DNA from 4 places in the Eleftheria terrae genome. Region 1 is predicted to be linked to each of the others. Evidence: riboswitches for the same ligand, from Rfam matches in the RefSeq annotation. Region 1 holds a riboswitch; each other region holds the start of a gene.
What was found. Region 1 has a riboswitch for cobalamin ahead of N7L95_RS11525 (hypothetical protein). Riboswitches for the same ligand answer to the same signal wherever they lie in the genome.
Positions count from the first base shown of each region.

Region 1 (7,556 bases):
CACCGGGCCCTCGGGCAGCGGCGGGCGCAGGTCGAGCGTGGCGGCGGCGTCGGCATCGCGCAGCGCCACCTCCAGCCAGCGGGCCGGGCGCGAGTCGGCCACTTCGGCATGGTCGATCAGGAAGGCTTCGTCAATGTCCTCGCCCAGGGCCTCGATCAGCGGCTGGCGCAGGGCCTGCAGGATGGTGAGCCGGCGCTCGGCCGACGGCGGCACCCGACCGAACACCGCCAGGCCGCGGGGCTGCGCGTCCTGCGCCAGCCGGTCCAGCCAGGGGTGCAGCAGCTCGAGGAAGCCGGCGAAGTCGGCCTGGATGCGCTCGGCGCTCCAGCCCAGGTCGCGGTGCAAGCCGTGCTCGACGAACTGCGCCAGCAGTGCGGCTTCCAGCGATCGCCTGGTCGGCCCGTGGCTGGCGGTCTCCCACTCATGCATCAGCTCGTGCATGCGGGCCATTCGCACCTGGAAGCCGGCCGGCGCGAAGGACGGCGTGCGGTGGCTGATCATGGTGGCACGGCCGCGGCGCTTGGCCGTCAGGGCCTCGCCGAGGTTGTCGACGATGTAGGGGTAGATCACCGGCACGTCGCCCAGCGGCAGCAGTGCGTCGTCTTGCACGGCGAGTGCGCGCAGCTTGCCGTTGGCCCATTCCTGCGTCCCGTGCGTGCCGAAGTGGACCAGGGCGTGCGCCTCGCGCGCCCACAGGTAGACCGCAAGGTAATGATGCGACAGCGGCAGGCGGCTGCGGTGCGAGAACACGCGCTCGCCAGGCCGCCGGGTTTCCTCGCGGGGCGGCTGCGGCAGCACGCTGAGCCGGCCCACCTCCAGCCGTGGGATGACGAACACCGGCTCGCCGCCATGGCGCAGCACGAAGCGGCTGCGCTCGGGCGGCCCCCACTGGGCCAGGATGCGTTCGCGCACGGCGGCGTCCAGCGTGTCGAACCAGGCGCGGTAGCGCGCCAGCGGCAGGGCGGCTGCCGCGCCGCTGTCGAGCAGGCCCTGCAGGTCGGCCCCTTCGTAGTAGGCGGCGAGCAGCGGCGACAGCTGCCGTATCCATTCCGCCTCGGTGAGGCGGTGCGTGCGGTAGCCGGCTTCGGCGAGCGCCTGGCTGACCGTCTCGAGGCTGCGCGGCACATTGAGGAAGGAGGCGCCGAAGTTGCTCGCGCCGGCGGGGTAGTTGTAGACCATTGCGACCAGCCGCTTGTCGGCAGGGGCCGTGTCGCGCAGGGCCAGCAGGCGCTGCAGCTTGGCGATGACGGCGGCGGCCTGCGGCTCGATCAGGCGCCAGCCCTCCCGGGCATCCCCCCGGGCCGTCACCAGCATCGGATCGACCGTGCCGGCGGCCTCGGGCTGGGCCAGGTAGAAGGGCAGTTCGGCCAGCCCCAGGCCGGTGGCGTCGGCCTGCCAGGCGCCGCTGTCGCCGCTGCGGTAGGGCAGTGTGGCCAGCACCGGCACGTCCCAGCGCTCGAACAGCGGCTGCAGCGCGGCGCCGGGCGTGAGCAGCTGGTGGGTGACGATTGCCCGGGCCTGCAGGCGTCCATCCACCTCGAGCAGCGCCGCCAGCGAGGCGGCGTCCAGCGACTGGCTGAAGGCCGCATAGGCAGCGAGGCCAGCCAATTCGAACATGGCCAGCCAGCGATCCAGCCAGGCACTGCTGCCGTCCACCAGGTGATGGCGGTGAACCAGCAGCACGACCGCGGGGCGGCCGGCCAGCCCGGCATCGCTGGCCTGCCACAACGCCAGCTCGGCGGCATCGCTGAACAGCCGGGGCGCGCGGGGATGGTAGAGCCCGCGGGCCGGCCAGGGCTCGGGCGGTGGCAGCGCGGGCACCGGCTGCCCGGCCGACACGGCAGCCGCCAGCTGCAGCGCCTGGCTCCAGGCCCGCGGTCCGCCCGCGCGCAGGTAGGCGGCGATGCGGGCGGCTGCATCGTCGCCCGCGGCGGCATCGGTGGCTGCCAGGCGGCCGGGCCGGCGCGCGGCGTGGCCGGCGAGCTCGGCGCCGAAGGCGGCGTCCAGCCGCGCCCGTGCCGTCGGGTGCGGCGCGTCGATCCAGACCCAGTCGGCCAGTGCCAGCGCCTGCTGCAGGGCTTGCCGGGGCAAGCGGTCGTCACCGGCCTGCAGCGGCAACTGCACGTGCTGCCACTCGAAACCGGCCTGCTCGGCCAGCTCGGCCAGCCGGGCGCTGCGGGTGGCCGGCGTCAGGTCGGTGCTCAGCCACAGCAGCCGGGGCGCGGCCTGCACTGCGGCGGCCCACAGCAGCCATGCGCACCAGGCCCATGCCAGCCAGCCGGGTCGCGGGCGCGTGCCGGCGCGCGGCCTCAGGGTCGGCTCCCGGAAGCCGCCGGCTCGGGCACGTACACCACGCTGCCGTCCTGCAGGCGGTAGGCGATGCCAGTGCGCACGCCGTTGCCGGCGCTGGCACTGCCATCGCCGCGCAGCCGCAGCTCGCGGCCGTGCTCGCGCACGACGATTTCCATGTCGGGCCGGCCGGCGTTGCGGATGACGGTCACCGTCTCGCCGGCCTCGCGCTCGGCCCTCAGGGTCAGCGCCACCAGCAGCGCTGCGACCACGACGAGGAAGACGTCCACCAGGTTGACGGCCGACAGCATCGGGTCGTCATCGTCGTCAGCCAGCGCGTCGAGATGGCGGTGTCGCATGGCCGGCCTCACTGCGCCAGGCCACGGGCCTGCCGCACCGCATGCAGCTCGGCCAGCAGCCAGCGCCGCCGCTGTGAATGCACGGCCAGCGCGATGGCGGCTGCGGCCAGCGCCAGCACCACGCCCGAGAAGGCATTGCCGAAGCCGAGCAGGGTGCGTCCGCCATCGCCCGAGGCGACCCCGGCCAGGGCCGGCCCGAGCGGAATCATGGTGGCGATGAGGCCGAGCAGCGGCGCGATGCGCGCCAGCAGGCGCAGCGGCTCGAGCTGCTGCAGCGCGGCGAGCTCCAGCGCGTCGAGGCCGATGTGGTCCGCCACCGGCAGGGCACGCCAGCCGGGACGGCGCCAGCGTTGCCAAGCCTCGGCCAGCATGCGTCCGAGCGCCCACAGCGCGGCGGCGAACGTCGCCAGCACGCCGAGCGAGACGGGCCACAGCAGCCATTGCGCCAGCTGCGCCATGCCGGTTTCGATCATCATCGCGGTCCCTCGGTGTCTGCAGGAAGGCGAGCCGGCCGGCTCGCGGGGAGGCACCCGGCCGCATCCCCGCCGCCGGGCACAGCGCGGCGCGCTCGCGCGCGGCCCGCGTGTTGGCCGGTCTCCGGGCTGGCGGCACAGCGCCCTGGCCCTTCCCGGCCGCAGGCGGCCAGTGGGCATCGGACAGGCACTGCAAGGGGCGAGGCCCCCTGGCTTCCGCTTACCGTTGCGGGGGCAGCTCAGCTTGCAGGCCGCCCAGGCGGCCCGGCGCTGATTCCCGTTTCACGGTGCCGGCAGATCGCCGGCACGCGCACCAACGGGCGCCAATGTACCGCAGGCCGGCGCACCGAGCAGCCCCGGGCATCGCGGCGCGCCTGCGGTAGACAGGCCGCCGGGCCGGGCCGCATCGCGCCAGCCCGGCGCTGCAGCGGCCGGTGGTATACCCTCGTCCCCTGACCTTCACGCCTGCCGGGTGCGACTGCCATGAGCGACAGCAAAATCGAGTTCTATCCCTACCCCGCCGGTGGCTGGGGCGCGCTGCGCAGTGCGGCGCGGCAACTGCTGCAACACCGCATCGCCGGCAAGGGGGCGCGCACCCTGCTCTCGGCCAACCAGCCCGATGGCTTCGACTGCCCCGGCTGTGCCTGGCCGGACCGCAACCACACCTCCACCTTCGAGTTCTGCGAGAACGGCGTGAAGGCGGTGGCGGCGGAGGCCACCGCCCGCCGCGCCACCGCGGAGGTGATCGGCCAGCACACGGTCAGCGAGCTGAGCCGCTGGTCGGACCACGACCTGGAAGCACTCGGCCGGCTCACCGAGCCGCTGGCCTGGGATGCGGCCACCGACCGCTACCGGCCCATCAGCTGGGACGCCGCCTTCGGGCGCATCGCCCACCACCTGCAGCAGCTGCCGCATCCGGACCAGGCGGTCTTCTACACCTCGGGGCGCACCAGCAACGAGGCCGCCTTCCTGTACCAGCTGTTCGTGCGCGAGTTCGGCACCAACAATTTCCCCGACTGCTCCAACATGTGTCATGAGCCGAGCGGCTTGGGGCTGCGGCAGAGCATCGGCGTGGGCAAGGGCAGCGTGACGCTGGACGACTTCACCGAGGCCGACGCGCTGCTCATCTTCGGCCAGAACCCGGGCACCAACCATCCCCGCATGCTGGGCGAGCTGCGCGCAGCCGCCCGGCGCGGCGCCCGCATCCTCAGCTTCAACCCGCTGCGCGAACGCGGCCTGGAGCGCTTCGCCGATCCGCAGAGCCCGCTGGAGATGGCCACGCTCGGCTCCACCGCCATCAGCAGCCACTACTTCCAGCTGCGCATCGGCGGCGACCTGGCCGCGGTCAAGGGCCTGTGCAAGGCGGTCTTCGAACTCGACGACGCGGCCCGTGCCGCCGGCCAGCCGCGGGTGCTGGACCTGGCCTTCATCGAAGCGCACACCCGCGGCTTCGACATCTTCGAGGCCGACGTGCGGGCCGAGTCCTGGGCGCTGCTGGTCGAAGAATCGGGCCTCAGCGAAGCGCAGCTGCGCGCCGCCGCCGCGGTCTACGCGGGGGCCGGCAAGGTCATCGCCTGCTGGGGCATGGGCATCACGCAGCACCCGCATGCGGTGGCCACCGTGCAGATGATCACCAACCTGCTGCTGATGCGCGGCAACCTGGGCCGCCCCGGTGCCGGCGTCTGCCCGGTGCGTGGCCACAGCAATGTGCAGGGCGACCGCACGATGGGCATCCACGAGAAGCCCTCGCCGGCCTTCCTCGACCGGCTCGGCCAGGTCTTCGGCTTCGAGCCGCCGCGCCGCCCGGGACACGACACGCTGGGCGCCATCCAGGCCATGCTGGATGGCCAGGCGCAGGTGTTCTTCGGCATGGGCGGCAACTTCGCCGCCGCCACCCCGGACACCGCGCTCACCCATGAGGCGCTGCGCCGCTGCGCGCTCACCGTGCAGGTCTCCACCAAGCTCAATCGCAGCCACGTGGTGCACGGGCGAGAGGCCCTGGTGCTGCCCTGCCTGGGCCGCACCGAGATCGACCGCCAGGCGGGCGGCCCGCAGTCGGTGACGGTGGAGGACTCGATGAGCATGGTGCACCTGTCCTGCGGCATGAACGAGCCGGCCGCGCCGCAGCTGCTGTCCGAGCCGATGATCGTGGCCCGCCTGGCGGCCGCGACGCTGCCGCGCAGCAAGACGCCCTGGCTGTGGCTGGTGGAAGACTACGACCGCATCCGCGACCGCATCGAGGCGGTGTTCGACGACTTCGCCGGCTTCAACACCCGCGTGCGCACGCCGGGCGGCTTTCGGCTGCGCAACACGGCTGCCGAGCGGGTCTGGCTGACAGCTTCCGGCAAGGCGCAGTTCGAGGCGCATCCGGTGCCGCGCGCCACCGCCGTGCACCGGGCCCGCGCGCGCAGCACGCAGCGCGTCTTCGCGCTGGCCACGGTGCGGGCGCACGACCAGTACAACACCACCGTCTACGGCCATGACGACCGCTACCGCGGCGTGTTCGGCCACCGGCGGGTGGTCTTCATCCACCAGGACGACCTGCAGTCCGAAGGCCTGGCGGCCGGCGAGTGGGTGGACCTCGTCAGCGTCTTCGAGGACGGCCAGCAACGCTGCGCCGAGCGCTTCCTGCTGGTGGCCTACGACATCCCGCGCGGCTGCCTGGCGAGCTACTACCCCGAGACCAATGTGCTGGTGCCGCTGGCCAGCCATGCCGAGGGCGCACGCACTCCCGCCTCCAAGTCCATTCCGGTGGTGCTGCGCCGCCACCGGCCGGCGCCCGGGGCGGACACGGGCACGCAGCCGTGAGTGCCGACCCGGCCCTGCCGGCGCCGATCGGCGAGTTGCCGGTGGTCCGCAGCACGCCGTCGGGCCGCCAGGCGGCGCTCGACCAGGTGGCTGCCGAGGTGCCGGTGGCCCTGAGCCTCAACGGCATCAGCCATGCAGTGATGATGGCCACGCCGGCCGACATCGAGGACTTTGCGCTCGGCTTTGCGTTGTCGGAGGGGCTGATCGGTTCGCCGGCCCAGTGCTATGGCATCGAGGTGCGGGCGGTGGACGCCGGCGTCGACGTGCAGCTGCAGCTCGCCAGCCGCGCCTTCGAGGCCCTGAAGCAGCGCCGCCGGGCCTTCGAAGGCCGCACCGGCTGCGGCGTGTGCGGTGTGGAGAGCCTGGCCGCGCTGGACCTGCAGCCCGAGCCACTGCCCCCCGGCCGGGCCCTGCCGGCGCTCGGCCCCGCCGAGGTGTCGCGGGCCTTTCACGAGCTGGCGGGACGCCAGCCGCTGAACGCGCAGAGCGGCGCCTGCCATGCAGCCGGCTGGGCCGCAGCCGACGGCCGCCTGCTCGAGGTGGCCGAGGATGTCGGCCGCCATAACGCGCTCGACAAGCTGATCGGCCGGCTGGCGCGCACCGGCCGGCTGGCCGAGCCGGGCTTTGCCATCGTCTCCAGCCGCGCCAGCTACGAGCTGGTGCGCAAGTGCGCCCGGCTGCAGCTGCCGGCGCTGGCGGCCATCTCCGCGCCCACCACGCTGGCGGTGGACATCGCCCGTCGCGCCGGCCTGCGGCTGTTCGGTTTCTGCCGCGCGGACAGCACGGTCGAATACACCGCCTCCAGCTGAGCGAGGCCCGGCAGCCGGCCGGTCGCATGCCAGATGCCGCCGCCGCGCTGCCCGGTCGTCGTCCGAGCGCCGGCGAACCCCTGCGCCATGGGCGCCCGGCCGGGGCCGCGTGCCCGGCCGGCGCGCGCCTTGCCAGCACCGGGGGACGGCGGCGCCCGCGCCTGCGGGCTCGGGCGCCCGCCTGACAGCAACAAGGAGGATGCGATGCATGAACTTGAACTGAAATTCCAGGTGCCGCCGGAAGCCCGCGACCGGGTCGAAGCCGCCGTGCACCGGGGTGGCTGCGCCAGCACCCGGCTGCAGGCCCGGTACTTCGACACCGAGGACGGCCGGCTGGCCCGCGCCGGACTCTCGCTGCGGCTGCGCCGGGAAGGCCGGCTCTGGGTACAGACGCTGAAGGCCGACGGCGACAGCCCGGTGCGCCGGCTGGAGCACGAGGTGGAAGTGCACCCCGCCGCGCGCGGCGAGCCGCCCGCCATCGATCCGGCCCTGCATGCCGGCACACCAGCCGGCGAGCGCCTGAAAGCCGCACTGCAGCCCGACCCGCCGGGCCCGCGGGCAGAACCGCCGATGCTGCTGCCCCGCTACAGCACCGACATCACCCGCCAGACCCGCGAGCTGCGGGTGCCCGGGGGCGGCCGGGTGCAACTGGCCTTCGATGAGGGCCGCCTGCAGGCCGGCGGACGCACCCTGCCGGTGTGCGAGCTGGAACTGGAGCTGCTGCAAGGCCCGGTGGCGGCGCTGATGAAGGTCGGCCGGCGCTGGGCGCTGCAGCACGGGCTGTGGCTGAGCGTGGTGTCCAAGGGCCAGCGCGGCGA
Region 1 is NZ_CP106951.1:2,621,276-2,628,831, forward strand. Features, by position in the region: gene cobN (cobaltochelatase subunit CobN) at 1-2,232, opposite strand, end outside; gene N7L95_RS11520 (DUF2149 domain-containing protein) at 2,310-2,648, opposite strand; gene N7L95_RS11525 (hypothetical protein) at 2,657-3,124, opposite strand; cobalamin riboswitch at 3,234-3,439, opposite strand; gene N7L95_RS11530 (FdhF/YdeP family oxidoreductase) at 3,605-5,929, shown strand; gene fdhD (formate dehydrogenase accessory sulfurtransferase FdhD) at 5,926-6,738, shown strand; gene N7L95_RS11540 (CYTH and CHAD domain-containing protein) at 6,943-7,556, shown strand, end outside.

Region 2 (7,556 bases), on a different replicon from region 1:
CGGCGTTGGCCGGCCAGATCGAGCGCGCCGCCCCGTCCGAGGGGAAGCCGCTCGGGCGCGGGATGGGCCGCTCGCTGGCGGGGGCCCAGTCGCTGTCGTTGTAGTCCAGCCGGCTCCAGGGGCCGTTGGCCTCGGCCGCCTCGCCGGCCGAGGCCAACCGGGCGCGCCATCCGCTGTTGCTCACTGCGCGGCCGAACTCCCCTTGCAGCTGTGCATAGGCAAAGGACGCGGCGTCCTGGCTGCGCACCCGCAGCACGATGACGTTGTCGCCCACCCGCAGCGCCCGGGCATAGGCGCTCAGGCGCTGCCGCGCGTCGATGGCCCGGCCCATGAACTGGCCATTGATGAACAGCTCCAGGCGACCGCTGGCCTGGGCGGTGACGCGCGCCTTGGCGGGGTCGATCGCGCTGGCGCTCGCCTCGGCGGCCGTGGTCGCCCCGAAGGCCAGCGGGGACGGGGCGGCGTTGCCGCTCGTCGCCCAGGCCCCGGTGTGGCCGGCAAGCAGGCAGGCAAGGAGATGAAGCGCAAGGCGCGGGGAGCGGGGCATGGGCGGGGTCCGGTGGGTGGGAGTGCAGCGGCAGGCCGGTGGCCGGCGTCGCATCGACCGCGGCATTAGGCCGTTTCTTCGCGCGTTCGCCCGGTTTGCGCAGGCAAATGTTGAAAGTGGACTTTTCCCCGTGGCGGCGGCCCGCGGCAGGGCGGACGGCGGGTGGGGGCAGCCCGCCGGCAGGCAGGGCGATTGCCCGGTCATCGGCTCGACACGCCGGCCCGACAGGCTGGCGGCTTTTGTTGTCTGGACAAAGGAGCTCCCGATGCCACGTTCCATGGTCGCCCTGGCCACATGCGCCGGCGTTCTTCTCGCGCCGGCCGTCGTGCCCGCCGCCACCCCTGCCGAGCTGGCTTATCACCATGCGCCGGTGCACTACCAGGACACCGATTCCAGCGATGCGGCATCGGACTACCTCACCGCCTACGACTACGACGGCGACCGCGTCACCACCAACAACTGGGATCACCGGGGCGACGGGCTCTGGCCGGCCACCGTCTACTACTCCGTGGTGGAGAGCTGCAGCCACTACTTCATCACCTATGCCTTCTATCACCCGCGTGACTGGTCCGACACCATCTTCGACCAGGAGCACGAGAACGACCTGGAAGGCGCCCTGCTGTCGGTGCGCAAGGATGGCTCGGCCTTCGGTCGGCTGGAAGGCATGATCACCGTCTTCCATACCGACTTCTATGCCTATACCCCGCCTGGCAGCCCCTACGTGGGCGGCCACGAGGACATCGACGGCACCTTGTCCTTCGAGCTGCACGAGGGCGTCAGCCGCGTCAAGACGGTGCAGGAGGCCAAGGGCCATGGCCTGAAGGCCTGGCCCTACACCTCCGATTTCAACGGCGCCGCCGACCAGGACGGCGTGATCTACTACCCCAGCCTGGGCACCGCCGGCCATCCGGCCTCGGGCAACGATCGCCAGGTGCCCTATCGCCTGGTCGACATGGCGGCGCCGGGCGGGCTGTGGGCGGCCGCGTTGGACGAAGCCGTGCAGCCGGGTGCGCAGGCGCAGACCTTCAACAGCTGGGGCAGCTTCAAGGGCGACAGCAGTGGCGGCTGCGGTGCCGGCCTCAAGAGCTGCAGCAGCCATTCGGCCAATGCGCCCTGGGGCTGGGACGACGGCAACGACGGCGCCAGCCACCGTGGCGAATTCGCGCTCGACCCGGCCCGGCTGTTCTCCCATTACTTCGGCAACCTGGGGAGCTTCAGCCAGCAGTACCTGAGCCATCCCTTCCTGGCCGGCCTGCGCAGCCGGGGCTTTGCCAGCGGGCAGGTGCCAGCCGGCTTTCCTGCGCAGCTCGACCTCAACACCTTGTACGGCAAGCTGACGGCCGCCTGCTTCTAAGGGGGCCGGCTCCGGGAACCCACTCAGTGCAGGCGCCCGCCGTCCCTCTAGAATGGCCACGTCCTGGCGGACCGGGCGAAGCCCGGCCGGCAGGCGGGATCGACGGTGCCGACGCCTGCCAGCAAGGGGGGCGTGGGTTCAACGGGAAACAGGTGCGCTGCGCTTCGTCGAGCGTGGCAAGGCCTGTGCTGCCCCCGCAACGGTCAGCAGGCAAGGAAGGGTTCAGGCAGGGGCCGGCGGTGCCCTGCAGCCACTGCACGCAGCCGCGTGCGGGAAGGCGAGCCCCTTTCCGCAGGGTGGTGCCGCCTCGGCGCCGCCCGGCTCTGCAAGCCCGGATACCGGCCGTCGTCCCTCACTCGGAAGCCGCGGGAGGGCGGCGTCCGGGCTGTTCCTGCGGCCGGAGCCGGCGCGGGAATGTCCGGGCTGTACCTCTCACGGCATCACGTTCGCCACCCGGCCGGCGGGGACGCCGGCCTGAAGAGGATGTCATGGACCGTCTGCTCCTTCTGCCTTCCCCTCGCACCAGGGCGCCTCACCGTGCCTGGACGGGCGCTGCCGTGCGCGGCGGTGCTGCCGCCTTCGCGGTGCTGGCCTCGCCGGCCTTCGCCCACCACGCCATGGGAGGCGCCATGCCCGGCACCTTTGGCGAAGGGCTGCTGTCCGGCCTCGCGCATCCGGTGATCGGGCTGGACCACCTGGCCTTCGTGCTGGCGCTGGCGCTGTTGGTGGCGCGGCTGCCACTGGCACTGCGGGCCGGCCTGGCGGGTGTGTTTGTCGCCGGCTCGCTGGCCGGCACGGTGCTGCACCTCAATGCCGTCACGCTGCCGGCCGGCGAGCTGCTGGTGGGCCTCAGCGTGGTGGTCGCCGGGCTCGCGCTGCTGTGGCGGCGGGCGTTGCCGGCGGCAGTGCTGTGGACGGCCCTGCCGGTGGCCGGGCTGCTGCATGGCTATGCCTACGGCGAATCCATCGTCGGTGCGGAATCCACGCCGCTGCTGGCCTACCTGTTCGGCTTCGCGCTGATCCAGGCCGGGCTGGTCGTCGCCGTCTCCACGGTGGCCTCGCGGTGGACCGTGCCGCAGCTGCAGCGCGCCGGCCTGGTGGCCGGCACGGTGGTCGGCGTGCTGGGAGCCTACTTCTCCTTCGTGCAACTGGCGCCGCTGGCGGCCTGAGGGAGGGCACGTGCTGACCACCAAGATCCCCGCCACCGTCGTCACCGGTTTCCTGGGCAGTGGCAAGACGACGCTGCTGCGCCATGTGCTGCAGAACGCGCAGGGCCGGCGCATCGCGGTCATCGTCAACGAGTTCGGCGAGCTCGGCATCGACGGCGAGATCCTCAAGGGGTGTGGCATCGGCTGCGACGACGACGGCCGCGAGCGCCCCGGCCAGCTCTACGAGCTGGCCAACGGCTGCCTGTGCTGCACCGTGCAGGAGGAGTTCTTCCCGGTGATGCAGGCGCTGGCCGAACGGCGCGAGCAGATCGACCATGTGGTGATCGAGACCTCCGGCCTGGCCCTGCCCAAGCCGCTGGTGCAGGCCTTCAACTGGCCCGGCATTGCCAATGCCTTCACGGTGGATGCCGTCATCACCGTCGTCGACGGGCCGGCCACCGCGGCCGGGCAGTTCGCGGCCGATCCTGCGGCGGTGGACGCGCAGCGTCGGGCCGATCCCGACCTCGACCATGAATCGCCCTTGCACGAGTTGTTCGAGGACCAGCTCTCGGCCGCCGACCTGGTGGTGTTGAACAAGATCGACCTGATGAGCGAGGCCCAGCGCCGCGAGGCCGAGGTGCTGATCCGGGCGGAGATCCCCGCTGAGGTGAAGATCGTCCCGGCACGGGGCGGGGAACTGCCGGTGGACCTGCTGCTGGGCCAGCAGCGGGCGGCCGAAGCGCACATCCACCTGCGCGAGAGCCACCATGACCACGAGGAGGCGCACGAGCACGACGAGTTCGACTCGCTGGTGCTGGAGCTGCCGGCCGTCGATCGCGAGCGCCTGATGGCGGCGCTCGCCGGCCTGGCGGCGGCCCACACGCTCTATCGCGTGAAGGGCTTCGTGGCACTGCCGGGCAAGCCGATGCGGCTGCTGGTGCAGGGGGTGGGCCGGCGCTTCGATGCGCACTTCGACCGCCGCTGGCGCGACGACGAGGCGCCGTCGACCCGGCTCGTGTTCATCGGCCAGGGGCTGGACGCGGCGTCGCTGCGCGCCGGCCTTGCGCCGGCCCTGGCCTAGGCCGCCGGCATCCCCCCGCGATGCACCTGCTCAGCACCCGCCCCGGCGGTTTCGTCGAGGACGAGGGCGCGGTCATGCGACTCGGCCAGAGCCCGGCCGAGCTGGTGGTGCTGAGTTCGGCCGACACCACCTTGTCGCTGCTGGCCCGGGCCTACCGCGAGCTGCAGGCGGGCGAGCCCGGCTGGCCCGGCCTGCGGCTGGCCAACCTGATGTTCCTGCGGCAGCCGGCGTCGCTCGACTTGTATGTGGACGAGGTGCTGCAGCATGCCCGGGTGGTGCTGGTGGACCACCTGGGTGCCGAGTCGGCCTGGCCCTACGGCGTGCAGCGGCTGGGCGAGCTGGCCTCGGCACGGGGGCTGCGGCTGGCGATGTTCTCGGGCGACCTGCAGGAGGACGTCAACCTGCTGCGCAAGAGCACGCTGCCGGAGGCGCTGTGCCGCCAGTGGTGGCAGTACCTGCGGGCCGGCAGCCTGCACAACGCGCGGCAATTGCTGCGCAGCCTGGCCCACGACGGTCTCGGCTGGGGCGAGCCGCCGCTGCCGCCGACGGCCCTGCCGCAGGTGGCGCTGTACCGGCCGCCCTGCCTGCAGGCCCCGGCGGCCGGCGCACGCCACCACGGTGCTGCCGCCACGCTGGACGAAGTGCGGGCCGGCTGGCAGCCGGGCGCCCCGGTGGTGGCGCTGGTGTTCTACCGCTCCCACCTGCAATCCGGCAACACGGCGGCCTTCGACAGCCTGGCGGCGGCGCTGCTGCAGCGTGGGCTCAATCCGCTGCCGGTGGCGCTTGATTCGCTGAAGGAGCCCCTCTGCCTGGCCGCCTTGCGCCAGCTGTGTGCCGAGCAGTCGGTGGACCTGGTGCTCAACAGCACCGCGTTCGCCGCGCTGTCGGGCGAGCTGGCCGAGCCGCTGGCCGGCGACGCGCCGGTGCTGCAGGTGCTGGTGGCCGGATCGGCCCGCGACGACTGGCTGGCCGACCCCCAGGGCCTGCGGCCCCGCGACATCGCGATGCAGGTGGCCCTGCCGGAGGTGGACGGCCGCATCGTGACCCGTGCCATCAGCTTCAAGGGCCTGGCCTACCGCTGCGAGCTGACGCAGAGCGACGTGGTGGCCTACCAGCCGGACGAGGAGCGCTGCCACTTCGTGGCCGAGCTGGCGCGGCGCTGGGTGCGGCTGCGGCGCCTGCCTGTGGCAGAGAAGCGGCTGGCCCTGGTGCTGGCCAACTACCCTGGCAGCGATGGGCGCCTGGGCAGCGGCGTGGGGCTGGACACGCCGGCCTCGGTGATGGAGATCCTGCGCCTGCTGCAGCGCGAGGGCTACCGGCTCGACGCGCTGCCGGCCGATGGGGATGCGCTGATGCGCCGCTTGCAGCAAGGCATTGCGGCCGACCCCTCGCAATGGCCGCTGCGCCCGGCCTGGCAAAGCCTGGCCATGGCCGACTACCTGGCCGCACTGGCGCGCTTGCCTGCCGGCATGGCGGCCGCGGTCACCGCCCGCTGGGGGGCGCCGGAGCAGGATCCGCTGGTGCGGCAGGGCCGCTTCATGATCGCCGGCCTGCGGCTGGGCCAGGTCTTCATCGGCATCCAGCCGGCCCGCGCCTATGGCGAGGCTGGCGCCGCGAGCTACCACGATGCCGAGCTGGTGCCGCCGCACGGCTACCTGGCTTTCTACTTCTGGCTGCGGCAGGCCTTCGGGGTGGACGCGGTGGTGCATGTGGGCAAGCATGGCAACCTGGAATGGCTGCCGGGCAAGAGCGTGGCGCTGTCCGGCAGCTGCTGGCCGGACGCCATCCTTGGCCCCTGGCCCCATCTCTATCCCTTCATCGTCAACGATCCCGGCGAAGGGGCGCAGGCCAAGCGGCGCGCACAGGCCGTGATCATCGACCACCTGATGCCGCCCCTCACGCGGGCCGAGAACCATGGGCCGCTGCAGGACCTGGAGCGCCAGGTCGACGAGTACTACGAAGCCCTGTTGCTGGATGCCCGCCGCGCGGCCCAGCTGCGCACGCAGATCCTGGCCGAGGTGCGCCGGCAGCGCCTGCACGAGGAACTCGACGCGCCATCCGCCGAAGACGACGACGGCCTGCTGGCACGGGTCGATGCCTACCTCTGCGAGTTGAAGGAAACCCAGATCCGCGACGGCCTGCATGTCTTCGGCGTTTCCCCGCAAGGCCGCCAGCGGCGCGACACCCTGGTGGCGCTGGCCCGCTTCCCGGCCGGCGACGGGCAGGGCCGCCAGGCCAGCCTGTTGCAGGCGCTGGCCCGCGACCTGTTCCCGGGGCACGCATTCGACCCTTTGTCGATCGACGCGGCGCTTCCCTGGCAGGGCCCGCGGCCGCCACTGCTGGCGGCCGTGAGCGACGCCCCCTGGCGCCACGAGGGCGACACCCGCGAGCGCCTCGAGTTGCTGGCCCAGGCGCTGCTGGACGCGGCGGTGCCGCCCGGCCTGCCACAGGCGGCCGCGGTGCTGCAGCGCGTGCATGACGACCTGGCGCCGCGGCTGGACGCCTGTGGCCCGCAGGAACTGCAGCAGCTCTCACGCGGGCTGCAGGGCCGCTTCGTGCCCCCCGGCCCGAGCGGCTCGCCCAGCCGTGGCCGGCCGGACGTGCTGCCCACCGGCCGCAACTTCTACAGCGTGGACACCCGTGCCGTGCCGACCCCGACCGCCTGGACGCTCGGCCTCAAGTCGGCCCGCCTGCTGGTCGAGCGGCATCTGCAGGAGCAGGGCGACTATCCGCGGGCGGTGGGCCTGTCGGTGTGGGGCACCGCCACCATGCGCACCGGCGGCGACGACCTGGCCCAGGCCTTTGCGCTGATGGGCGTGCGCCCGCGCTGGGCGCCCGGCAGCCACCGGGTGGTGGACATCGAGGTGCTGCCGGTGGCGGTGCTGGGGTGGCCGCGCATCGACGTCACCCTGCGCATCTCCGGCTTCTTTCGAGACGCCTTTCCGGCCGCGGTGCAGCTCTTCGATGCCGCGGTGCAGGCGGTGGTGGCGCAGGCGGATGAAGACGCCAGCCAGAATCCCTTGCGTGCCCGGGTGCTGCGCGAGCGAGATGCCCTGACGGCCGCCGGCCTGGCGCCCGAGGCGGCGCGGCTGCAGGCTGGCTGGCGGGTGTTCGGCTCGCCGCCGGGGCACTACGGCTCGGGCCTGCAGCCGCTGTTCGACCACGGGCAATGGCAGACCGATGAAGACCTGCGTGACGCCTATGTGGCCTGGGGCGCCCATGCCTATGGGCAGGACGCCGCGGGGCAGCCGGCGGCCGAGGCGCTGACGCGCCGCTTGCGCGAGATCGACGTGGTGGCGCACAACCAGGACAACCGCGAGCACGACCTGCTCGATTCCAACGACTACTACCAGTACCAGGGCGGCATGGCGGCCGCGGTGCGCAGCCTGAGCGGGCGCCAGCCGGCCCTCTACCACGGCGACCATG
Region 2 is NZ_CP106952.1:506,786-514,341, forward strand. Features, by position in the region: gene N7L95_RS26255 (polysaccharide lyase family 1 protein) at 1-547, opposite strand, end outside; gene N7L95_RS26260 (hypothetical protein) at 813-1,901, shown strand; cobalamin riboswitch at 1,988-2,262, shown strand; gene N7L95_RS26265 (HupE/UreJ family protein) at 2,390-3,070, shown strand; gene cobW (cobalamin biosynthesis protein CobW) at 3,081-4,130, shown strand; gene cobN (cobaltochelatase subunit CobN) at 4,151-7,556, shown strand, end outside.
Region 2: linked by a shared signal. The riboswitch ahead of N7L95_RS26265 (HupE/UreJ family protein) and the one ahead of N7L95_RS11525 (hypothetical protein) in region 1 are both predicted to bind cobalamin.

Region 3 (7,556 bases), 2.3 Mb from region 1:
GGCTGGGGTCGCCGTCGTAGAGGCCCATGGCGCCTTCGATCAGCAGCCAGTCGGCCTCGGCGGCTGCCGCGTCGAGCAGGCGGGCGCTTTCGGCGGCCCCCACCATCCACAGGTCGAGGTTGTGCACCGGCGCGCCGGTGGCCGCAGCGAGAAAGCCGGGGTCGATGAAGTCCGGCCCGATCTTGAAGCCGCGCACCCGCTCACCGCCGGCCACCAGCCGGCGCGCCAGCGCGCAGGTGAAGGAGGTCTTGCCCTGGCCCGAAGCCGGCCCGGCAATGAGCAGTGCCCTGGTGCCACCCGCCATCGCGCTACAGCTCCACGCCGGGCTGCGCCCGGATGCCCTGCGCGAAGGCGTGCTTCACGACGTTCATCTCGGTGACCGTGTGGGCCACCTCCACCAGCTCGGGCGGCGCGCCGCGCCCGGTGATGACGACGTGCTGCATCTCCGGCCGGCCCAGCAGGTCGTCGATCACCTGCTGCACATCGAGGTAGCGGTACTTCAGCGCGATGTTCAGCTCGTCCAGCACCACCAGGCCCAGGGCCGGGTCCTGCAGCATGCCGGCCGCGATCGACCAGGCCTCGCGGGCCTTGGCGGCATCGCGCTCGCGGTCCTGCGTGTTCCAGGTGTAGCCCTCGCCCATCACGTGCAGGCGCACCTCCTCGGGAAAGCGGCGGAAGAAATGCTCCTCGCCGCTTGGCATGGCGCCCTTGATGAACTGCACGATGCCGACCTTCATGCCATGCCCGAGCGATCTCGCCACCATGCCGAAGGCGCTCGAACTCTTGCCCTTGCCGTTGCCGGTGGTGATGACGATCAGGCCGCAGTCGCGCTGCGCGGCGCCGATCTTTGCATCGACCACTTCCTTCTTGCGTTGCATGCGGCGGCGGTGGCGCTCGGCCAGGGCCTCGTCTTCCGGTGTGTCCATGCTCATGTGTCCTTTATTCTTGCGCTGGCAAGTAATAGGTGTGGCTGTCGAGAATGACAGGCTTCATCCGGCAGCCATAGGCCTGTGCCAGGTGCGCCTCGGTCAGCACCTCGGCCAGCGGGCCGGCCGCCCAGCGGGGCGGGCCGGTGCGTGCGGGCAGGCACAGCAGCGCATGCGTGCAGCAGCGCTGCGCCAGGTTCACGTCGTGCAGCGACATCAGCACCGCCCGCTCGTCCAGTGTGGCGAGCAAGCCGGTGAGGCCGAGCTGGTGGGCCACGTCGAGGTGGGCGGTGGGCTCGTCGAGCAGCAGCACCGGCGTCTCCTGCGCGAGCGCGGCGGCCAGCGCGACACGCTGGCGCTCGCCGCCGGAGAGGCTGCGCACATCCTGCTCGGCCAGGTGGCCCACGTCGCAGCTGGCCAGGCAGCGGCGGGCGATGGCCAGGTCGCCGGGTGCCAGCCAGCCCATGCGTCCGGCATAGGGCTGGCGGCCGGCCAGCACCACGTCGAGTGCGCTCATCGCGAACACGTCATGGTGGTGCTGCGGGCACCAGGCGCGCAGCCGGGCGAGCGTGCGGGTGGGCAGGGCGGCCAGCGGCCGGCCTTCGTAGCGCACCTCGCCGGCCGCCGCCGGCAGCAGGCCGGCCAGCGTGCGCAGCAAGGTGGTCTTCCCACAGCCGTTCAAGCCCAGCAGGGCCCAGCGCTCGCCACGCCGCACCTGCCAGTCGAGCCGGTCCACCAGGCGCCGGCGGCCGGCCTCCACCACCAGGCCGGCGGTGCACAGCACCGCCGGGCCGGCAGCGGGACGCATCTCCTCGCTCATGGCCGGCCTCCGCGGTGCAGCAGCAGCCACAGGAAGGCCGGCACGCCGATCAGCGCGGTGAGCACGCCCACCGGCAGCTGCATCGGCGCCACCACACTGCGGGCCAGCGTGTCGGCCAGCACCAGGAAGCCACCACCGCCCAGCGCGCAGGCTGGCAGCAGCAGGCGCTGGTCGTTGCCGAGCCAGAGCCGCAGCGCATGCGGCACCACCATGCCGACGAAGCCGATGCTGCCGGCCACCGTGATGGCCAGGCCGGCCGCCAGCGAGGCCAGCACCACCACCAGCGCGCGCACGCGGCGCACCTCCACGCCGAGCGACGCGGCCTGGGCATCGCCGAGCAGCATCAGGTTGAGGTCACGCGCGACCAGCAGCGCCAGTCCGAGCAGCAGGGCGGCGCCGGCCAGCGGCAGGCCGTAGCGGTCGGCGCCATTGAGGTCGCCGAGCAGCCAGAAGACCATGCTGCGCAGCTGCTGCTCCGGCGCCACCGAGAGGATGAAGGAGACGATCGCCGCGAACCCCGCGCTCAGGATCACGCCCACCAGCAGCAGGTGCACGCCGGCTTCGGTGCTGTCGGCCTGCCGGCGAAAGGCCCGGGCGCCGAGCAGGAAGACCGCGCCGGTGGCCACCAGCGCGCCGGCCGAGGCACCGGCGCTCACGAGCCACCAGCCGAGGCCTGCCCACAGTGCCGTCAGCGCGCCCACCGCTGCGCCGCTCGACACACCCAGCACGTACGGATCGGCCAGCGGGTTGCGCAGCAAGGCCTGCAGCAGCGCGCCGGACAGCGAGAGCAGGGCACCACAGGCCAGGGCGCACAGGGCGCGCGGCAGGCGCAGCTGCAGCACGATGTCGCCATCGATTCCTTGCGCCTGGCCCGCCAGGGCGGCCAGCACCGCGCCGGGCGACAGCGCCTGGCTGCCCACGGCGACGGCCAGCAGCAGGCTGGCGCCGGCGGCCAGGCCGAGCATCAGGAAGACCAGGGGCGGCCGTGTCGCTCGCATGTTGCCGGCCCGCTCAGGGGCGGCTGCCGCTGAACTGGATGCCGATGAAGGCGGTGCGGCCGAGCGTCGAATAGCTGTACGCCGTGGTGTAGTCCTTGTCGGTCGCATTGTTGAGGCGTGCGAGCAGCGTCCACGCCGGCGCCAGCCGCCATTGCGCCCCCAGGTTCAGCAGGCCGTAGCCGCCGAGGCGTGGCCGGCGGCCCTTCACCGCGGTGTCTTCGCGATCCGAGACGAGCAACCATTCCACGAAGGCGTTGCCCCAGGCGGCCTGCTTTTCCACGGTGAGCTGGGCGGTGCGGTCTGCACGGCGCACCAGTTCACGGTCGGTCGCCTCGTCCTTGGCATCGAGGATGTCGAACGAGCCGTCGATGTGCCAGTCGGCATTGCGCCAGCCGGCCTGCAGCGTGGCGCCGGACATCTTGGCGCGGCTGGTCTGCTTGGCCGTCACGGTGTCGATGAAGCCGCGGATGTGGTTGCGGTAGAAGGTGAGCGAGCCCTGCCAGCGCCCGTCGTCGTATTTCACGCCGAGTTCACGGCCCTGGTTGCGCTGCGGGCGCAGCGCCGGGTTGCCGTAGTCAGGGAAGTACAGCTGGTTGAAGGTGGGCGCCTGGAAGTTGTTGGCGGCACTGCCGGTCAGCCGCAGGGCCGGCGTCAGGCGGTAGCCCAGGCTCAGGCTGCCGGTGGTGAAGCCGCCGAACTGCGAGTTGTGGTCGCGCCGCACCGCCGCCTGCCCGATCCAGGGCCCGCGGTCCAGCGAGTAGGCCAGCAGGGCGCTGTTGGTGTGGCGCCGGCTGACGGTGTAGGGGGTGGTGCTGTCCACCTCGTCCTCGACCCGCTCCAGCGCCGCGATCACCTTGTCGCTGCCGATCGAGAAGGTGTTCTGCCAGCCGAACTGCAGGCGTTCGGTGTCGAAGTCGTAGCGCCCATCGCGCGCGCCATCGGAGGCCCGCTCGTAGACGCTGGCGCTCTTGTCGAGCGTCAGGCCGAGGCGAACGCTGGACTGCCAGCGTTCGCTGAGGCGGTTGTCGATCGTCACGCCCCAGTTCGTGGTGGTCCCGCGGGTTTCGGCATCGGTGGTGGCGGAGGTCAGGCCCAGCGGGCTGCCGAAGGTGAGCGGGTCGGAGTAGGTGCTGTCGAACTCGTGGATGTTGCGCGCGCTGAACCACTGCGTGGAGATGGTGTGCCCGGGCGCGACGGTCCAGTTCAGCGAGCCGGCCACCGAGCCGCTGCGGTAGCTGTCGTCGTCCGGGTTGTAGTCGAGCGATCCGCCTTCGCGGGTGCGGCTGCTGATGCCCTTGGCGCGTTCGCCGGACAGCGAGAGCGCATAGCCCCAGCCGGGGCCGCCGCCGCTGACGCTGCCGCTGGACTTCACCAGCCCGTGCGAGCCGAAGCCGGCCTGCGCCTCGTACTGCTGCCCGGCGCTGCCGCGGCGCGTGAAGATCTGGATGACGCCACCCACCGCATCGGCGCCGTAGAGGGTGGTTGCCGGGCCCCGCAGCACCTCGATGCGCTCGATCTGCGCGACGGGGATGTTCTCGATGGCTGCAGCGCCCGAGGTGGCCGAGCCGATGCGTATCCCGTCGAGCAGCACCACCATCCGGCTGAGCTCGGCACCGCGCATGAACAGCTGGGTGTTGGACGCATAGCTGCCGTTGCTGCTCATCTGCACGCCGGGCAGGCGCTGCAGCACCTCGCGCAAGGTGGTCTGGCCGGAGCGGCGCAGCTCCTCCTGGGTGACGACGGACACGTCGGCCACCACGTCCTGCACGGGCTGGGGCAGCCGCGTCGCGGTCACCACCGTCTCCGGCAGGTGGAGGGCCTCGGCATCGGCCCAGGAAGAAGAAGGAAAGGCAGCGGCCAGCGCCAGCGGCAACACACCATGCAGCATGGTGGACGATCGTGTGGTCATCGCGAGAAAGGCAGTCGATCGATGCTCGTGCCTGCTTCCCCGCAGGGCCGAGCCGTTCGGGCGTGCTGTGCACGCCCCCCTGTTGGCCGGTATCCGGGCTGGCAGACCGACGCCGGTGGCCTTCCCAACTCGTTGCCGAGCCAGTGGCGGTGAACCGGCGCTGAAGCACGGTGCGCTTCGTCTGCTGACCGTTGCGGGGGCAGCGCAGGCCAGGATCGGCACCTCTGCGGCACCGGCCCCTCCTGCTTCCCGTTTAACCGCGCAGCCGACCGGCCGCGCGAGCACCAACCCGATGATTGTATGAGAGCGTTGCAGACTTCCCGGTTGATCCAGCACACGTGAAGCAATTGGGACGCCTCGTAAGCAAACGGCGCGCCCTGGGCCGCCTTGCCAAGGCCCCTGACTGGGTGGGCGCGTGCCCACTTCTTTGCCGATATCGTTCGGGCCACGAAGAACAACCCCGTCCCAACGGGCAACCGCCGCAGCGGCCCCCCCCGCCCGTCACGGGACCTCACGGAGTCAGCATGTTGATACTGAAGCGGCCTCGCCTTGTGCTTGGCCACCTGGTCGCGCCCTGGATCCTGGCCGCCCTGGCGGCCTGCGGCGGCGGAGGCGGAGGCGGCGGCGATGCCGACACGGACGGCAGCAGAGCCGCCCCGGCCGCCGAGGCGGCCGATGATCGCGAGACGGCCCAGGCGGCCGTCATCGCCCCGGCACTCGACGGCCTGGTCGGCACCGTCACCCCCACGGCCGATGCCCACCTGGTTGGCATGTGGACGCCGGTGGTCGACTGGCCCCTGCTCGGCATCCATGCCAACGTGCTGCCCAACGGCCGCATCCTCACCTACGGTGCCAACGAGGAGAACCCGCGCACCCGCAAGGCGGTCACCTTCGACGAGTGGGACACCCGCATCGGCCTGACGCCCGCGGCACACCGGGAAGTCGCCAGCCCGACCGAGCTCGACTCTTTCTGCAGCGCATCGGTGATGGGCCCGGACGGCCTGCTGCTCATCGTTGGCGGCAACACCTTCTGGAAGACGGCCCAGTACGACCCCGACCGCAGCCTGCTGATCGCCCGCGCCTCGCAGATGCAGCAGCCACGCTGGTACGGCACGCTGGTGAAGCTGCCCGACAACCGGGTGGTGGTGGTGGGCGGCAACAATGGCGGCATCACGCCGCCGGCCTATGGCGTGACGCCCGAGATCTTTTCCGCCGCCGAGGGCTGGCGGCCCCTCACCGGTGCCAGCAGCGAGGAGGCGTTCGGCGCCACCGAGAAGCGCTTCTGGTATCCGCGTGCCTACCTGGCGCCCAACGGCCTGATCGTCGGCGTCTCCAACGACCTGCTGTGGCAGCTCGACCCGCAGGGCGAAGGCCGCCTCACCGTGCTCGGTCCGGCGGGCCACCGGCTGGGCGTGGCGGGCACTTCGGTGATGTACCGCCCCGGCAAGGTGCTGCTGATCGCTGGCGGCGAAACCGACTTCGACCGCGAGCCCGCGACCCGCAAGGCCACCGTGCTGGACATCGCCGGTGACCTGCCCGTCAGCAGCCCGACGGCCGAGCTCAACTTCGCCCGCAACTATCCCAATTCGCTGATGCTGCCGGATGGCCGGGTGCTGGTCACCGGCGGCACCACCCGGGGCAACGGTGTCGGCACCGCGGTGATGCCGGCCGAGATGTGGGACCCCGACACCGGGCAGTGGGCCACCTGGGCACCGGCCGCGGCCGCCCGCCTGTACCACTCCACGTCGCTGCTGCTGCCGAACGGGGCGGTGCTCAACACCGGTGGCGGCTCGCCGGGCCCGGTCTTTGCGAAAACCGCACAGGTGTTCTTTCCGCCTTACTTCTTCAAGAAGCGCTGGGACGGCGAGGTGGTCTGGGCCGACCGGCCGGCCATCAAGCGGGTGGATCCGTACTTCCGGCAGGGCGAGGACGGCTCGCTGCGCCTGTCCGACAGCCGCCGCATCGCCTCGGTGGCGCTGATCTCGGCCGGCGCCGTCACCCATGGGCACAGCACCGACCTGCGCTACGTGCCGGTGCCGTTCTCGCAGTCCATGAACCGGGTACAGCTGCACCTCGGCGAGCTGGGCGAGACGCTGCTGCCGCCGGGCCACTACCAGCTGCATGTGGTCGACGAGGAGGGCGTGCCGTCCTCGGCGGCCATCGTCGAGGTGCGCGGCGGCTCGGCCAACGTCGCCTACCAGGGCTGGGCCAGCCAATCGAGCACCAGCGGCTTTCGCGACGCCGGCGCCGCCATCGACGGCAGCTGGTCTGCCTACAGCGCCACCTCGTCGAGCAATGTCGACCCGAGCTGGCAGCTCGACTTCGGCAGCGGCCGCCCGATCGCTGGCATCAGCCTGTTCAACCGCCTGGGCGAATGCCGGGACACCGACGACTGCCGCAGCCGCTTGCGCGACATCACGGTGTCGGTGCTGGATGAAGCCGGCAACCCGGTCTGGACCTCAGGCCTGCTCAATGCCGAGAACCTGCTGCAGTCGCCCGACCGGCTGCATGTGGACCTGACCCTGCTCAATGGCACCGCGGTGGTCGGCCACGGCGTGCGGGTGCAGCGCCAGTCGGACCCGGACCTCTCCGGCTCGGGCGGCCAGGGCGGCGAGTCCGAAGCCAACGTGCTCGCGCTGGCCGAGGTGGAGGTGGAGGAGGGGCCGGTGAACCTGGCCTTGCGCAAGCCGGCCCGGCAGTCCCACACGGCGGCCGGCGGGGTCGCCAGCCGGGCGGTGGACGGCCGCTTCAACGCCACCTGGCGTGACGGCCCGCTGACCTTCACCGGCGAGGCCTTCCAGCCCTGGTGGGAGGTGGACCTCGGCGCGGTGCACCCGCTACGCCGGGTGCGACTGTGGAACCGCATCGATTGCTGCAGCGAGCTGCTGGCCGACTTCGACGTG
Region 3 is NZ_CP106951.1:281,932-289,487, forward strand. Features, by position in the region: gene N7L95_RS01635 (cobyrinic acid a,c-diamide synthase CobB) at 1-304, opposite strand, end outside; gene cobO (cob(I)yrinic acid a,c-diamide adenosyltransferase) at 309-932, opposite strand; gene N7L95_RS01645 (ABC transporter ATP-binding protein) at 940-1,746, opposite strand; gene N7L95_RS01650 (FecCD family ABC transporter permease) at 1,743-2,744, opposite strand; gene N7L95_RS01655 (TonB-dependent receptor domain-containing protein) at 2,758-4,653, opposite strand; cobalamin riboswitch at 4,721-4,957, opposite strand; gene N7L95_RS01660 (galactose-binding domain-containing protein) at 5,178-7,556, shown strand, end outside.
Region 3: linked by a shared signal. The riboswitch ahead of N7L95_RS01655 (TonB-dependent receptor domain-containing protein) and the one ahead of N7L95_RS11525 (hypothetical protein) in region 1 are both predicted to bind cobalamin.

Region 4 (7,556 bases), 1.7 Mb from region 1:
CGCGCCAGCAGCGCGGTCGCATGGGCCGGCGCCTGCTCGCGAGCCAGCTGCAGGCCCGCCATGGTGGCCACCATGAAGGTGCCGCCCACCAGCACGGCCGACACCGCCAGCACCCACAGGCCCTGCGCGGCCAGCAGCGGCAGCGCGGTACCCAGCGCCATGACGCCCTGCGCCAGCGCCCAGACCCGCCTGCGCGGCCAGCCCGACAGCCAGCGCGCCGCCGCCGCCACCGACACGGCAGCGGCCAGCCCGAACAACGGCCACATCAGCCCGAACACCAGCGGATCGGCCACCTGCTGCCGCGCCATGGCGGGCAGGAAGGTGGCCGGCACGATATAGCCAAACCCGAACAGGCCATAGCACAGCACCAGCGCCGGCTGCCCGCGCTTCCCCCCCGAGGCGGCTGCCGCTGCAGCCGGCGGTGGCGCCATGCGCCACCCGGCAGACGCGCCAACGCGGCCGCTGCCTCGCAGCGGCCGCAGCGCGAACACCGCGCCCAGCACCGCAAGCCCGCCCAGCTCGAGCCACAACCATCGGGCCGGCTGCCGCCCGCCGAGCCACGCCAGCCCACCGGCCAGCATGATGCCGAGGCCCACGCCGACATACATCCAGCTGCCCCACTGCGACGCCTGCCGCCGGGCCAGCTCCGCCAGGCACCAGCTGCTGGCGCACACCATGACCCAGGCGCTGAAGACGCCGGCTGCGGCGCGCAGCAGCGCGCCCAGCCAGCCGGGCGCCACGGCGCCGTCCATGCATGCCACCGCCAGCGTGGCCAGCGCCACGCCGAGCAGGCCCAGACGCAGGCCGCGCTGCGGCTGGCCGGAGAACCAGGCCGCCGTCATGGCGCCGAGCAGGTAGCCGCCATAGTTGGCGGCCGCCCATTCCGCGCCTGCGGCCGCGCTCAGCGTGCCGTCGCGCAGCATCAGCGGCAGCAGCGGCGTGAAGGCAAAGCGGCCGATGCCCATTGCCACCGCCAACGCGACAAGGCCGGCCACGGTGATCGACGCCGCCGTCAGGTCAGGCGGCCGGTGAGCAAGGGAGGGGTCGGTACGCATCGTGTGGAGGATTGGACACCCGCAAAGGCATTCTGAATACTGAATTGTGGAGACATACAATTCTCCGCATGAGAATGATGGACCTGGACGACCTCCACATCTTCCGCTGCGTGGTGAGGGAAGGCGGCGTCACCCGCGCCGCCAGCCAGCTGCACCGGGTGCCTTCCAACGTCACCACCCGCATCAAGCAGTTCGAGGAGCGCCTGGGCCTGGCCCTGTTCCAGCGCCAGGGTCGCCGCCTGGTGCTCACCGATGCGGGCCGCACCGTGCTCGGCCATGCCGAGCGGCTGCTGCAGATGGCCGACCTGGCCGAGCAGGAACTGCGCAGCGGTGTCGTGCGCGGGGCGCTGCGGCTCGGCTCCCTCGAAAGCGCCGCCGGCGCCCGGCTGCCGCCGGTCCTGTCGGCCTTCCATGCCCGCTACCCGGAGGTGTCGATCGAGCTGCAAACCGGCACGTCCACCGCACTGCTGCGCCGGCTGGAGCGCTTCGAGGTGGAGGCCGCCTTCGTGTCCGAGCCGCTGGAGAAGGGCCGCCTCCGCAGCGTGCCGGCCTTCGACGAGGAACTGGTGCTGATCACCGCCAAGCAGGCGCCCGCCCCTCGCCGTGCGGCCGATCTGGACGGCCGCACCCTGCTGGCCTTTCCGCACGGCTGCTCGTACCGGCGCCGGCTCCTGGAATGGGCGGCCGAAGGCGGCGCCTCGCCCGGCCGCATCCTCGACCTGGGTTCGTACCACGCGATCGTCGCCTGCGTAGCGGCCGGCGCCGGTGTGGCCATCGTGCCGGCCGAAGTGCTCGACCAGGCCGTGCTCGGCAGCTCGGTGCAGCGCCATCCGCTGCCCGCGCGGCTGCGCGTCAATCGCACGCACCTGGTGTGGCAGGGCGAGGCGAGCGCGCCCCTGCGGGCCTTGATGGAGATGCTGCCGCCGCCGCGCGCCAGGCGGCGCACCGCGGCCTGAACGCAGCCACCCCTGGCCGCCTTGGCCGGCAGCCCTCTAGAATCCGCTCCCGCCACGGACGGCATCGCTGCCCGCGGCTCGCGGACGAAGGTGCCCGCGTTGCCCCTCGCGACGCGGGTTAAACGGGAAACAGGTGCGTGCTGCAGACGCTGCAGCGCAACTCCTGTGCTGCCCCCGCAACGGTGAGCGGATCGGGACGGTTTCATGCGGGCGCCAGCAGGCGCCCCAGCCACTGCGCACGAGAGTGCGTGGGAAGGCGAAACCTCCGTGGCGCCAGCGGCCCCTCGGGGCCCCGAGCGCCACACTCCGCCAGCCCGGATACCGGCCTTCGCCCATCCCGGAAGCTGCGGGCGTGCGGCAGACCGGCACACCGGTGCGACTGCCCGCAGGCCGCCCGGTGCCGCCCGTGCGTCGCCCTCCCCGGCTTCTTCCTGCAATGCAATGCAAGGCGGGCTGCGGGGACGCGGCCCGCCAGAGAGCTGGGCCATGAACGACCAACCGCGCCGCACCGGGGTTCTCCACTCCCGTGCGTTCCACTCCAGTGCCTTCCCCCCGGCCGCCGTGCTGACAGCCGCCCTGGCCGGCGCCGCCGCCCCGGCGAGCCGCGCGCATGAGACCACGCCGGCCACCCTGCCCGACATCAAGGTGCAAGCCCGCCGCGCCAGCGCCGGGGCGCTGGACCAACCGACCCGCACCGGCAGCCGGCTCGAGCTGACGCCGCTGCAGACGCCGGCCAGCATCGAAGTGCTGTCTGGCGACGCCGTGCGCGAACGGGGCGACACCTCGGTGCTGGAGGCGGTCAGCCGGGCCACCGGCATCACCGCCTCGCCCGCCCCCGGCAATGGCGGCAGCGCCCTGTCCGCCCGCGGCTTCGGCGGCCATGGGTCGGTGATGCAGCTGTTCGACGGCACCCGGCTGCAGGTCGGCGCAGGCACCGTCACCTTTCCCTTCGACGCCTGGTCCATCGAGCGCATCGAGGTGCTGCGCGGCGCGGCTTCGGTGCTGTTCGGCGAAGGGGCCATTGGCGCGGCAGTCAACATCGTGCCCAAGAAGCCATCCCGCCAGCCGGCCGCCCATGAGGCCCTGCTGGCTGTCGGCAGTGACAGCACGCGGCGTGCGGCCTTCGGCAGCGGTGGCGCACTCGATGAGCGCTGGTCCTACCGCCTCGACATCAGCCACCACCGCAGCAGCGGCTTCATGGACCGCGGCGACGCCCGCAGCCTGGCCGCCGGCGGCAGCCTGCAATGGGACCTGTCGCCCACGCTGGGCCTGCGGCTCTCGCACGACGAGGGACACCAGCGGCCGCAGCGCTACTTCGGCGTGCCGCTCGTCAACGGCCGGCTCGACGAGCGCAACCGGCGGCTCAACTACAACGTCGAAGACGCCGCCATCCGCTACCGCGACCGCTGGACCCGCCTGGAAGCCGACTGGGCACTGAACGAGCAGCTCCGGCTGCGCAACCAGCTCTACCGCCTGGAAAGCCGGCGCCACTGGCGCAACACCGAAAGCTATGCCCACCTGCCCGACAGCGGCCACGTGCTGCGCGAGGACTACCTGCAGATCGGCCATGACCAGGAACAAGTCGGCAACCGGCTTGACGTGGCGTTGGCGCATCCGCTGGGCCGCTACAGCCACCGGGCGGTGCTGGGCCTGGACCTCAACCGCATCCAGTTCCGGCATGCCACCGATGCGCCCTATGGCGGGCAGTCGACGGTCGATCTCGAGCGCTTCGACCCCGGCCGGTATGCCTCGCCGTCGAGCTACCGGCCGCGCTTTCGCACACGCACCCGCACTGTCGCGCTGTTCATGGAAGACCGCCTCGTGATCGACGACCACTGGTCGCTGGTGGGCGGCCTGCGGCGCGACCATGTCGACGTCGAACGCCACGACCTCGCCCAGCCGGCCGGCAGCTTCGACAAGACCTTTGCCTACACCACCGGCCGGCTCGGCGTGGTGTGGGCGCCGAGCGCGGCGCAGTCGGTGTATGCCCAGCTCGCCCGGGCGGTGGACCCGCTGGGCGGGCTGGTGTCGCTGTCTCCGTCGATGGCGCACTACGACCTCACCACCGGCCGCCAGCTGGAGCTGGGCTACAAGCAGCTGCTGGATCAGGGGCGCGGCGCCTGGTCGGTGGCGCTCTATCGCATCGAGAAGCGCAAGCTGCTCTCGCGCGATCCGCACAACCCCGCCCTGCAGCAGCAGATCGGCCAGCAGTCGTCGCAAGGCGTCGAGGCCACCGTGGAGCTGGCACTGGCGCGCACGCTGCGGCTGGAGGCCAACCTCGCCCGGCTGCATGCCCGCTACGACGACTTCGACGAAAAAGTGGGCCGCGCCGTCATCTCGCGCGCCGGCAAGACGCCCCCCGGCGTGCCGCAGCAAGCGGCCAACCTCTGGCTGCACTGGCGGCCGGCGCCCGGCTGGCAGGCCCGCTCGGGCCTTCGCCATGTGGGTCGCCGGCAGGTCGACACCGCCAACAGCCGGCAGCTCGGCGCCTACACGGTGGTCGACGCGGCGCTGGCCTGGCTGCCCCGGGGCGACCTGGAAGTCACCCTGCAGGTGGACAACGTGTTCGACCGCGACCATGCGCTGTCCACCTCCAACGACGGGCAGCAATGGCTGCTGGGCCGGCCGCGCTCGGTCGAGCTGTCGGCCCACCTGCGCTTCTGAGGCCGGCCATGGGGCACTTCCCGGGGCCGCTGGCACGCCGCCTCTGGCCGCCTTGCAGGCGCGCGCTGTACGCCACGCACCGCTGGCTCGGCATCGCCGGCTGCCTGCTGTTCGTGATGTGGTTCGCCAGTGGCCTGGTGATGATGTACATCGGCTTTCCGTCGCTGGACGACGAGGAACGCCTGCGCGGCTTGCGCCCGCTGCACCTGCACGAGGCCCGGCTTGGCCCCGCCGCGGCGCTGGCTGCGCTGCCCGCCGGAGCGCGGGCCGCAGCGCCCCGGCGCATGGGCCTGGAGATGCTGGCTGCCGGGCCGCAGGCCGGCCCGGTATGGCGGGTGGTGGACGCGCACGGTGGCCGGCATGCCGTCTCGGCCCGCGACGGCGCGGCACTGGCGCCGCTCGGTGCCCGCGAGGCAGCCACCATCGCATCGGCCTTCGCAGGCGGCGCCCCGGTCCGCGCGGTGGAGACGCTGGAGCGAGACCAGTGGACCGTGTCGGGCAGCCTCGACGCCTTGCGCCCGCTGCACCGGGTCGAAGTGGCGGACGCCGCGGGCACCGAGCTGTACGTGTCCTCGGTCAGCGGCGAAGTCGTGCGCGACACCACGCGCCGCGAGCGCGCCTGGAACTGGCTGGGCGCGGTGCCGCACTGGCTGTACTTCACGCCGCTGCGGGCCGACGCGCCGCTATGGCGCCAGGTGGTGCTCTGGGTGTCGGGCGCCGGCATCGTGGCCGCGGCCAGCGGCCTCGTCATCGGCGTGCTGCGGATGCGGCTGCGCCGGCGCTACCGGGCCGGGCACATCACGCCTTACGGCGGCTGGCTGGCCTGGCACCATCTGGCGGGCTTGCTGGGCGGCGTGCTGCTGCTGGGCTGGATCGCCAGCGGTTGGCTCTCGATCGACCCCAATCGCTGGTTCGAGCGCAGCGCGCTCGGCGCCGAGGCACTGGCGCGCTACCACGCGGCAGGCCGCACCGATGCCCTGCGCTGGCCGCCGGCCGCACCACCGGATGCGCGCGAGCTGCAGCTGCTGTGGATTGCGGGCCGGCCGCTGCTGCAGTGGCGCGACGGCCTCGGCCGCAGCCAGGTGGTGGACGCGGTGCGCGCCGCACCGGCGCCGGCCCTCACCGCTGCAGAGCTGCGGCAGGCGGTGCAGCGCCTGGTGCCGGGCGCCCCCGTCGCGCGCATCGACTGGCTCACCCGGGAAGACGCGCACTGGTATGGCCACCACCGGCCGCGCCGCCTGCCGGTGTGGCGGGTGGTGCTGGCCGATGCACGGCGCACCTGGCTGCACATCGACCCGGCCAGCGGCCAGGTGCTGGGCAGCAGCGACGACCGCGGCCGCCTGCGCCGCTGGCTCTTCAACGGCGCGCACAGCCTCGATTTTCCCTGGCTGATCCAGCGGCGCCCGGCCTGGGACCTGGTGATGTGGGCGGCCTGTGCAGCGGGCCTGGTCGTGTCTGCCAGCGGCGTGGTGATCGGTTGGCGTCGCCTGCGGGCCAGCCGCCGGCGCCAGTGCCGGCGGGGATGCCGCGGCCCGGCAGGCCCAGAGCCGCCCGGCGCTGGCGGGGCCGCGGGACCTCCGCCCGTCGAGCCCGGGCGGGGGGTGCCGCGCCACCAGGCAACGGCTCCCCCCGCGACCATCGCGCCTGCCCCGCGCGGCACATGACTTCCGGCACTGCGTGTTTGCTGCCCGGCTGCCCACACTGGCGACCGTTGCAAGGCCCGGCCCTGCACATTCCCCCAGCCACAGGAAACAACGCTCATGTCCCTCTCCCTTGCCCGCCACCGCGGCCTGGCGGCCGCCCTCTCCGTCCTGGCCGGCCACCTCCTGGCTTCGCTGCCTGCCCAGGCCCAGTCCGGTCCCCCCCTCAGCGAGAGTGCCGGCCGCTGGTACGCCGGCTTCGGCATCGGCCGGCCGCACCAGAGCCTGAAGACCGAGGACTTCAGCGTGCCGGGCCAGGCCCGCCAGCGTGGCATCGACCAGAAGAACATCTGCAGCAAGCTGTTCGGCGGCTACGAGCTGCTGCCCTCGCTCTCGCTGGAGATGCAGTACGCCTGCCTGGGCCGTGCCGAGCTGAAGTACAGCGGCGGCGCGCGCGAGACCTACGAGGCCGCTGCGCTGTCCTTCACCGCGGTGGGCCGGCTGCCGGTCACCGACCAGCTGAGCCTCTTCGCCAAGGGCGGGCCCTCGCTGCACTGGGCCCGCTCGGAGCTCCGGCGCAGCGGCCTGCGCGACGATCGCGAGAACAAGCTGCGCCACGGCCTGACGGCCGGCATCGGCATGGAATACCGCATCAACGAGCACTACGGCCTGCGCACCGAGCTGGAGACCTTCCAGGGCATCGGCCGCAAGCAGGCCCCCGGGCGGGCCTCGGCCCATCTGGTCTCGGCCAGCCTGTTCTACCGCTTCTGAGCGAGGTCGCCATGTCCGCCCGCTCCACCCCCGCCGCCATCGCCGTGCTGCTGCTCGCCGCCTGCAGCGGCGACGGCCACGACAACGACAACGACAACAAGACGTCCTACCAGGCAGAGATCCGCCGCACCTCCTGGGGCATTCCCCACGTGGTGGCCGACGACGAGGCCAGCCTCGGCTTCGGCATCGCCTATGCCTATGCACAAGACAACGTCTGCAGCATTGCCGAGAAATTCATGAGCTTGCGCGGCGAGCGCTCGCGCCACTTCGGCCCGGGCAAGCAGGACGCGCAGGCACCGTTGCCGGAGAACATCGCCTCCGACTATGCCCAGCGCCTCATTCAGCATGACGGCGCCGTGCAGGCCTACTGGCAGGCCCAGACCCCCGAGGTCCGCGCCCTGCACACCGGCTGGGTGGCGGGCTACAACCGCTTCCTGAAGGACAGCGGCCCCGGCGGCCTGCCCGCCGCC
Region 4 is NZ_CP106951.1:908,321-915,876, forward strand. Features, by position in the region: gene N7L95_RS04080 (YbfB/YjiJ family MFS transporter) at 1-1,055, opposite strand, end outside; gene N7L95_RS04085 (LysR family transcriptional regulator) at 1,124-2,011, shown strand; cobalamin riboswitch at 2,097-2,342, shown strand; gene N7L95_RS04090 (TonB-dependent receptor) at 2,498-4,675, shown strand; gene N7L95_RS04095 (PepSY domain-containing protein) at 4,684-6,339, shown strand; gene N7L95_RS04100 (outer membrane beta-barrel protein) at 6,436-7,086, shown strand; gene N7L95_RS04105 (penicillin acylase family protein) at 7,098-7,556, shown strand, end outside.
Region 4: linked by a shared signal. The riboswitch ahead of N7L95_RS04090 (TonB-dependent receptor) and the one ahead of N7L95_RS11525 (hypothetical protein) in region 1 are both predicted to bind cobalamin.